One region of the Streptomyces sp. NPDC050264 genome, then DNA from elsewhere that is predicted to be linked to it. Evidence: riboswitches for the same ligand, from Rfam matches in the RefSeq annotation. Region 1 holds a riboswitch; each other region holds the start of a gene.
The links. Region 1 has a riboswitch for thiamine pyrophosphate ahead of AB0J02_RS38945 (cytosine permease). Riboswitches for the same ligand answer to the same signal wherever they lie in the genome.

Region 1 (2,196 bases):
TTGGAGACAAAGGCGGGCCCGGGCGACAGCTTCCTGGCCGTCGTCGCGAGCCCCGCCACGCGTCCCGCGCTGCACACCGAGGGCGCGGGCCGACTCGCGGGCGGCATCCACGACACCGTCACGGACGCCGTCGAGGCCTGCTGGGCCTCGGCCCCGGAGGAGTTGGGCGGAGCCGGCGTCCTGAACTGAGGGTCACTCGTCAGCGATACGGCGACGGTCCTGATCCCGGGTTGCCGGGGTCGTTCAGGGCGTGACGTCGCCCAACGCGATCCGCACCGCCGCCTCGGCGTGCAGCCGTGCCGTGGGGAAGACGGGGACCGGGCTGTCCTCGGCGCCGATCAGCAACTCGATCTCGGTGCAGCCCAGGACGACTCCTTCGGCGCCGGCGCCGACGAGCCGGGCGATGACGTCCTGATACGCGGCGCGCGACGCGTCGCGGACCTCGCCGAGGCACAACTCCTCGTAGATCACCCGGTGGACGAGCGCACGCCCGGCGGCGTCGGGGACGAGCACGTCGAGCCCGCACTGTTCGAGGCGGCCGCGGTAGAAGTCCTGCTCCATCGTGAACGCGGTGCCCAGCAGGCCGACCCGCTTCAGGCCGGCCGCGCGTACGGCGTCGGCCGTCGCGTCCGCCAGGTGGATCAGGGGGACGGCGGTGGCCGCCCGCACCTGGTCGGCCACCTTGTGCATCGTGTTGGTGCAGATGAGCAGCATGTCGGCGCCGGCCGCCTCCAGAGACCTGGCGGCCGCGGCGAGAATCTCTCCGGCCTCCGTCCAGCGGCCCTGGACCTGCAACCGTTCGATCTCGGCGAAGTCCACGGAGTACACCACGCACCGTGCCGAGTGCAGTCCGCCGAGCCGCTCCCGGGTCAGCTCGTTCAGCAGCCGGTAGTACTCCGCGGTCGACTCCCAGCTCATCCCGCCGATCAACCCGATGGTTCTCATCACGCGACTCTAATCGCAGGACCGGTTCGCGTTGCGGGGGAGCCCCCGCGCGAGGGGGCGCCGCCACCCCATGCCGACGCAGCGGCTACTGTTCGCACCGGTACTGCCCGACACGGGGTGCCCCGCGACAGCGAGGGCTGAGATCACACCCGTAGAACCTGAACCAGTTAGCACTGGCGGAGGGATGTCAGCGATGTCGATGTCGCACGCTTCCACGGACCCGCGCGCCGCCGAGCGGCAGGGCGCGGGCGCTTTCGACGGGCGCATGCCCACCGCGCCGGGGGACTGGCGCCCCGAGGCGCGGGGCATCGCCCCCGTCCCCGAGGACCACCGGTACGGCGGCGCCGGAAGGCTGTTCACCGTGTGGTTCGCGCCGAACCTGACGATGAGCGGCGTCTTCACCGGCACGGTCGGCATCGCCCTCGGCCTGGACTTCGCCACCGCGCTGGCCGCCGTGGTCCTGGGCACTGTGCTCGGCGCGGTGCCCACCGCGTACCTCGGTACGTGGGGCAGCCGCACCGGCGCGGGTCAACTCCCGCTCGCCCGGCTGGCGTTCGGCCGGGCGGTCGTCGTACCCGGCGCCCTGCAATGGCTCTCGTCCATCGCCTGGGACGCGCTCATCGGCCTGTTCGGCGGAGACGCGCTCGCCCGGCTCTGCGGCTGGCCGTTCTGGCTGGGGGCGCTGGTGATGATGGCGGCGCAGGGGGCGTTCGGCGCGCTGGGCTACGAGGCGATCCACCGGCTGCAGAAGTGGATGACGGCCGTCCTCGCGGTCGCCTTCTGCGCCCTGGCGCTGCGGCTGGCGCACGCAGGCGTCACGCCCGCGGGCCACGGTGGCGCACACGGCGCCGACCGCGTCGGCGCGTTCGCCCTGACCACCACCATCGCGCTGAGCCTGGCCGTCTCCTGGGCGCCGTACGCCAGCGACTTCAGCCGCTACCTGCCCCGCGCCACCTCACCGGCCCGCATGTTCTGGTGCACGCTGGCGGGCGTCGTCGTGTCCTTCACCGCCGTGCAGGCGCTCGGACTCTGGGGCGCCTCCGTCTTCACCGACCAGACCGCGCAGGGCGTCGACACGCTGCTGGGCGGCGGGGTGATCGGCTCGCTCGGGCTCCTCGCCGTGGCGCTGGCCGCGCTGTGCAGCAACGCGATGAACGACTACAGCGGCTCTCTCGCCCTGCAGGTGATCGGAGCCCGCCTGCCGCGCCCGCTCGCCGCCGCACTCGCCGCGCTCCTCGGGTACCCGCTGGT
Region 2 (2,196 bases), on a different contig from region 1:
TTGTGGTGCGCGAGACACCACGCGGCCATGATCGAACCGCCGCGCGAAACAATGCCGGTCTTGCGGTCGGCGGTCAGCGGGACGTACGGGAGGCGGACGCCGGCGTGGACCGTCATGTAGTCGACGCCCTGCTCGGCCTGCTCGATGACCGTGTCCTTGTAGATCTCCCAGGTCAGCTCCTCGGCCTTGCCGTCGACCTTTTCGAGGGCCTGGTAGAGCGGCACGGTACCGATAGGCACGGGGGAGTTGCGCAGCACCCATTCACGCGTGGTGTGGATGTTGCGGCCGGTGGAGAGGTCCATGACGGTGTCGGCGCCCCAGCGGGTCGCCCATGTCATCTTGTCCACCTCTTCCTCGATGGACGAGGTGACCGCGGAGTTGCCGATGTTGGCGTTCACCTTCACCAGGAACCGCTTGCCGATGATCATCGGCTCGATCTCCGGGTGGTTCACGTTGGCGGGCAGGACCGCGCGGCCCGCCGCGATCTCCTCGCGTACCACCTCGGGGGCCACGTTCTCCCGGATGGCCACGTACTCCATCTCCGGGGTGATCTCCCCCCGCCTGGCGTACGCGAGTTGGGTCACGGGCTCGCCGGTCCTGCCGCGCCGCGGCTGGCGCGGGCGGCCCGGGAAGACCGCGTCGAGGTTGCGCAGTCCGCCGCGCGGTGAGGTGTGCTTGATCCCGTCGTCCTCGGGGCGGGCGGGCCGGCCCGCGTACTCCTCGGTGTCGCCGCGGGCGATGATCCAGTTCTCCCGGAGGGGCGCGAGTCCCCTGCGGACATCGGTGTCGACGGTCGGATCGGTGTACGGGCCGGAGGTGTCGTACAGCGTGACGGCCTGGCCGTTGGTGAGGTGCACCTGGCGGACCGGCACCTGGAGGTCGGGGCGCGAGCCCTGGACATACCCCTTGTGCCAGCCGGTGGACTTCCCGGCCTCCGGCTCAGAGCTGCTGGAGGCAGGCGTGCGTGCGTCCGTTGTGGTCATGAGACCTACTCCCTACGCCGGCATTACCCGGTAACAGGTTCGGCGGTCGACGCAGCGATATTCGTCGTCGGTGCTCCACGCTGTTTCACGTGAAACACGCTGGGACGAAGGTCAGCGCCCTCTCAGCCCGGTGCTCCGAGCTCCCGCGTTTGCAAAGGTGCCTCCACGCTAGCGTCCCTTCGGACGCGTTGAACAGAGGGCCCCTGCCGTTCTTGCGATGATCGGGCGGTGACCACGACGCAGCAGCCTCCGCCTCCGCCGCCCCAGCCACCGCACGGACCGGGCCGGTCGGGCGCAGGGAGCGGCGACCACGGACACGGCCATTCCCACAACCACGGCCCCGCCGCGCCCGTCTCCCAGCATCTGCGCAAGGTCATCGCGGCGATCCTGGTGCCGTTCTCCGTCGCGGTCGTCGTCGGTCTCGCGGTGCTGTGGCCCGGAGGCGCACCCGCGCACGAACGCACCGGTGTCGGCTTCGACCGTCAGACCCAGCAGGCCACGGTCACCCGGGTCGAGAAGGTCGACTGCAAGTCCGTGAACGCCTCGGGTGACACCCCGACCGGCGACACCTCCACGGCCGAGGGCTCCTCCGCCCAGCAACAGGCCACCGGCACCTGCGAGAACGCGACGATCCGGGTCGACACCGGCAAGGACAAGGGCCGTACGTTCAAGGAGGTCGTCCAGCCGGACTCGCCACGGCAGTTGCGCGAGGGCCAGCAGGTGATCGTCGCCTACGCGCCCGACGCCCCGGAGAACCTGCAGTACTCGGTCACCGATGCGAACCGGAAGTTCCCCATGGCGCTGCTCGCCGGGATCTTCGCCGTGGCCGTGGTCGTGGTCGGCCGTCTGCGGGGCGTCATGGCGCTGGTCGCGCTCGCGGTCAGCTTCATGGTGCTGACGTTCTTCATCCTCCCGGCGATCCTGCAAGGCTCCAACCCTTTGGTGGTGGCGGTCGTCGGAGCCAGCGCGATCATGCTGATCGCGCTCTACATGTGTCACGGCCTGTCGGCCCGGACCTCGGTCGCCGTGCTCGGCACCCTCGTATCGCTGCTGCTGATCGGCCTGTTGGGCTCACTGTTCATCGGCTGGGCGGCACTGACCGGCAACACGGACGACAACACCGGGCTGATCCACGGCCTGTACCCGCACATCGACATGAGCGGCCTGCTGCTCGCCGGTGTCATCATCGGCTCGCTCGGCGTCCTGGACGACG
Region 3 (2,196 bases), on a different contig from region 1:
CTTCGTGTAGTCGGCGGGCGCGGTGGCGTTCCCGGTCACCGGGTCGACGAACATGTTGAGCGGCATGTCCTGCTGGAACTCCTTCGAGATCAGGAAGTCGAGGAGCGCCCGGCCGCCCTTCTCGTTCTTGGCCCCGTCGAGCAGCCCGGCGAACTCGATCTGCCGGAAGCAGGTCCCGGTCGAGACACCGACCGGCGACGTCTTGGGCTGCGGGTCGGAGTAGATGGCCTCGGCGGGCGGCGAGGACGCGTACGACACGACGAGCGGCCGCTCGCCACCCGCCTTCTTGCCGCCGGCGCTCCCGCTGAACTCCTCGTTGTACGCCTGGTCCCAGCCGTCGACGACCTTCACACCGTTGGCCACGAGCTTCTTCCAGTACCCCTGCCAGCTGTCGTCGCCGTACCGGGCGGCGGACCCGAGCAGAAAGCCGAGACCCGGCGAGGAGGTGGCCGCGTTCTCGGTGACGAGCAGATCCTTGTACTTCGGCTCGGCCAGATCGGCGAAGGACGACGGCGGCGCCAGCTTGTGGTCGGCGAAGTACTTCTTGTCGTAGTTGACGCAGATGTCGCCGCTGTCGACGGGAGTGACGCGGTTCTTCCCGGCGTCGAGCTGATACGCGCTCTTCACCTGGCCCAGACCCTTGGCCTTGTAGGAGGCGAAGACGCCGTTGTCGAGCGCCCGCGACAGCAGGGTGTTGTCGACGCCGAAGAAGACGTCACCCTGCGGATTGCCCTTCGACAGGATCGCCTTGTTGACGGCCTGCCCCGCGTCACCGTCCTCCAGGACCTTCACCTGGTAGCCGGACTTCTTCTCGAAGTCCTTCAGTACGTTCTTGGAGACGGCCCATGAGTCATGGCTGACGAGGGTGACGGACTTGGAGTCCCCGCCGGAGCCCGCGTCGTTCGACGACCCGCAGGCCGACAACGTGACCAGACCGAGGCCCACGGCCAGAGCCACGCAACTCTTCTTGCTCACCGAAATTCCTCCTGGAGTGACCAGGAGAAGACGCGGCCCTGCCCGGAGACCTTCGAAGATCTCCGGGCAGGGCGCAACAGCATGAGTGATGACCGAACTTCCTACCCGGAATGACCCGGGCGAGGTTCAGAGGGTCTGCGGCCTGCCATTGGTCTGGTGCCGCACTCTCAGCGCTGTGGCGCTCCCCTGTCGGAATATGAAGATGTAGAAACTACTGCACTACTGCACTACTGAACGCAGAACTACTGACGTCCAGGCTACCGCTCGGTGGCGGCGAGCTGGCCACACGCCCCGTCGATCTCCTGGCCACGGGTGTCCCGGACGGTGACGGGCACCCCGTGCGCGGCGATCGCCTCGACGAAGGCCTTCTCGTCCTCGGGCCGGGACGCAGTCCACTTCGAGCCCGGGGTCGGGTTCAGCGGAATCAGGTTCACATGCACCGGCTTGCCCTTGAGCATCCGGCCGAGCCGGTCACCGCGCCACGCCTGGTCGTTGATGTCGCGGATGAGGGCGTACTCGATGGAGAGCCGGCGCCCCGACCTGGCGGCGTACTCGAACCCGGCGTCGAGCACCTCCCGCACCTTCCACCGCGTATTGACCGGTACGAGGGTGTCGCGCAGCTCGTCGTCGGGCGCGTGCAGCGAGATGGCGAGGCGGCACTTGAAGCCCTCGTCGGTAAACCGGTTGATGGCGGGAACGAGCCCGACCGTCGACACGGTGATACCGCGCTGCGACAACCCGAGCCCGTCCGGCTCGGGGTCGGTGAGGGCGCGGATGGACTGAACGACACGCTTGTAGTTGGCGAGCGGCTCGCCCATGCCCATGAAGACGATGTTGCTGAGCCGCGCGGGCCCACCGGGAATCTCGCCGTCACGCAGCGCCCGCATCCCGTCGACGATCTGGTGCACGATCTCGCCGGTCGACAGGTTCCGGTCGAGCCCGGCCTGCCCGGTGGCGCAGAACGGGCAGTTCATCCCGCAGCCGGCCTGGGACGAAATACACATGGTGACCCGGTCCGGGTACCGCATCAGCACCGACTCGACAAGCGTGCCGTCGAACAGCCGCCACAGCGTCTTGCGCGTGGTGTCCTGGTCGGTCGACAGATGCCGTACGACGGTCATCAGCTCGGGAAGCAACGCCTCCCGCAGCTTCTCGCGCGAACCGGCGGGGATGTCGGTCCACTCCGCGGGATCGTGCGCGAGCCGCGCGAAGTAGTGCTGC
Region 4 (2,196 bases), on a different contig from region 1:
TGTCTCACCGATGATGTTCGCCGCGACCGTGCGCGGCCCCTGCAGCGCGTTGTCCCAGTGGTGGACCATCAGGCGCTCTGCGTAGCGACGCGAGGGGAAGGACGAGCAGTCACCCACGGCGTACACGTCGGGCACGGAGGTCCGCAGGCTCGCGTCCGCGACCACTTCGCCGTGGTCGCCCAGGTCGATGCCGGAGCCGTCCAGCCAGCGGGTGGCCGGGCGGGCCCCGATACCGACGACGACCGCTTCGGCGGGCAGCCGCGTCCCGTCGTCGAGGACCACGGCCCCCGGTTCGACGCGCTCCACACGTGCGCGCGTGCGCAGTTGGACCCCCGCGTCCGCGTACCAGGCAGTCATGGGCGCCGCGACCTCGGCGGGCAGCGCCCCGACGAGCGGCCGCTCGGCCGCCTCCACGACGGTGACGCGGCAGCCGGCCTCGCGGGCGGCGGTGGCGAACTCGGCGCCGATCCACCCGGCGCCCACGACCACCACGTCGCGCTGCCCGGAGAGGACGGTCCGCAGCCGCTCGGCGTCGTCGAGGGTGCGCAGCACGTGGACGCCAGGAACGGCGTCCGCGCCAGGCAGCCGGATCGGTTCGGCGCCGGTGGCGACGACCAGCACGTCGTAGGGGACGGCTCCCTCGGCCGTGTCCAGCGCGTGGTCCCCGGGGCGCACCCCCGTGACCTCGCGACCCACCTGCAGGGTGACGCCGAGCGCCTCGAAGTCCACGTCGAACGCGGAGCCGTCGGCCTTGCCGAGCAGCACGGCCTTGGACAGCGGCGGCCGGTCGTAGGGCTGGTGCGGTTCCGCGCCGAGCAGCGTGACGGCGCCGGAGAATCCCTGTTCGCGCAAAGCCACGGCGGTCTGCACGCCGGCCATTCCCGCGCCGACGATGACGACGTGCCGCTGCCCTGTGGGTGTCCCGTTACCGCTCCGCTGCTCGCTCACAGGATCACCTTAGGCACCTGATCTTGCGCCAGTCAGCGGCGCGGACCACTCCCGCGCCGTGACGTCCTGCACACGTGTCACCGGTTTAGAGATCAAACGCCGCCGGGCCACGGGCCATGGGCGCGGGCTCCCCTACTGAGGGTCGCGCGCACGCGTTAGGGTGGCCGACGTAAAGCACTCGCGGGAGCCCGTACGCAGCGGGCTGAGAGGGAGGCTGCAGCGGCCTCCGACCGTACGAACCTGATCCGGGTCATGCCGGCGAAGGGAGGGGCTGGACGCCCATGTCGCGTACTCCGCTCAAAGCCACCGATGTCCTGGTCGTCGGGGGCGGAATCATCGGTCTGGTCACCGCGTGGAGGGCCGCGCAGCGCGGTCTGTCCGTCGCGGTGGTGGATCCCGAGCCGGGTGGCGGGGCCGCCCGGGTGGCGGCCGGCATGCTGGCCGCGGTCACCGAACTCCATTACGGCGAAGAGACCTTGCTCGGTCTGAACGTCGAGTCCGCGCGCCGCTATCCGCGGTTCGCGGCCGAGCTGTCCGAGGCCTCGGGGCAGGACCTCGGCTACCGCGCGTGCGGCACGCTGGCGGTCGCGCTGGACGCGGACGACCGGGCGCACTTGCGTGAACTGCACGCGCTGCAGACGAAGTCGGGCCTGGAGTCCGAGTGGCTGTCGGGCCGCGACTGCCGCCGTCTGGAGCCGATGCTCGCGCCGGGCGTGCGCGGGGGCCTGCGGGTCGACGGCGACCACCAGATCGACCCGAGAAGGCTCGCGGGTGCTCTTGTGACGGCCTGCGAGCGGGCGGGCGTGGACTTCCATCGGGCCCGGGCCGAGCGGCTCTCTGTCGTACGGGACCGGGCGCGCGGCGTGGTCCTCGCCGACGGCACCGAACTCGCGGCCGACCAGGTCGTGCTCGCGGCGGGCAGCCTCAGTGGTCGCCTCGCCGGGGTCCCGGACGAGGTGGTGCCGCCCGTCCGCCCGGTCAAGGGCCAGGTCCTGCGGCTGACGGTGCCCCGGCAGTACGCGCCGTTCCTGAGCCGCACGGTCCGCGCGGTCGTCCGCGGCAGCCACCTCTACCTGGTGCCGCGCGTCAACGGCGAACTCGTCGTGGGCGCCACCAGCGAGGAGCTCGGCTGGGACACCACGGTCACGGCGGGCGGGGTCTACGAACTCCTGAGGGACGCGCACGAACTCGTCCCCGGCATCACGGAACTGCCCCTGACGGAGACCTGCGCGGGCCTGCGCCCCGGCT

Region 2: it holds a riboswitch for thiamine pyrophosphate, as region 1 does, so the genes downstream of both, thiC (phosphomethylpyrimidine synthase ThiC) here and AB0J02_RS38945 (cytosine permease) in region 1, are expected to answer to the same signal.
Region 3: it holds a riboswitch for thiamine pyrophosphate, as region 1 does, so the genes downstream of both, AB0J02_RS27730 (thiamine ABC transporter substrate-binding protein) here and AB0J02_RS38945 (cytosine permease) in region 1, are expected to answer to the same signal.
Region 4: it holds a riboswitch for thiamine pyrophosphate, as region 1 does, so the genes downstream of both, thiO (glycine oxidase ThiO) here and AB0J02_RS38945 (cytosine permease) in region 1, are expected to answer to the same signal.

The regions. Positions count from the first base shown of each region.
Region 1 is NZ_JBFAKV010000034.1:12,647-14,842, forward strand. It holds gene AB0J02_RS38935 (hypothetical protein) at 1-189, shown strand, start outside; gene AB0J02_RS38940 (aspartate/glutamate racemase family protein) at 244-945, opposite strand; TPP riboswitch at 1,049-1,147, shown strand; gene AB0J02_RS38945 (cytosine permease) at 1,139-2,196, shown strand, end outside.
Region 2 is NZ_JBFAKV010000003.1:441,847-444,042, reverse strand. It holds gene thiC (phosphomethylpyrimidine synthase ThiC) at 1-983, opposite strand, end outside; TPP riboswitch at 976-1,140, opposite strand; gene AB0J02_RS07170 (YibE/F family protein) at 1,212-2,196, shown strand, end outside.
Region 3 is NZ_JBFAKV010000017.1:97,996-100,191, reverse strand. It holds gene AB0J02_RS27730 (thiamine ABC transporter substrate-binding protein) at 1-975, opposite strand, end outside; TPP riboswitch at 1,056-1,173, opposite strand; gene rlmN (23S rRNA (adenine(2503)-C(2))-methyltransferase RlmN) at 1,233-2,196, opposite strand, start outside.
Region 4 is NZ_JBFAKV010000007.1:33,436-35,631, reverse strand. It holds gene AB0J02_RS14110 (FAD-dependent oxidoreductase) at 1-879, opposite strand, end outside; TPP riboswitch at 1,119-1,232, shown strand; gene thiO (glycine oxidase ThiO) at 1,230-2,196, shown strand, end outside.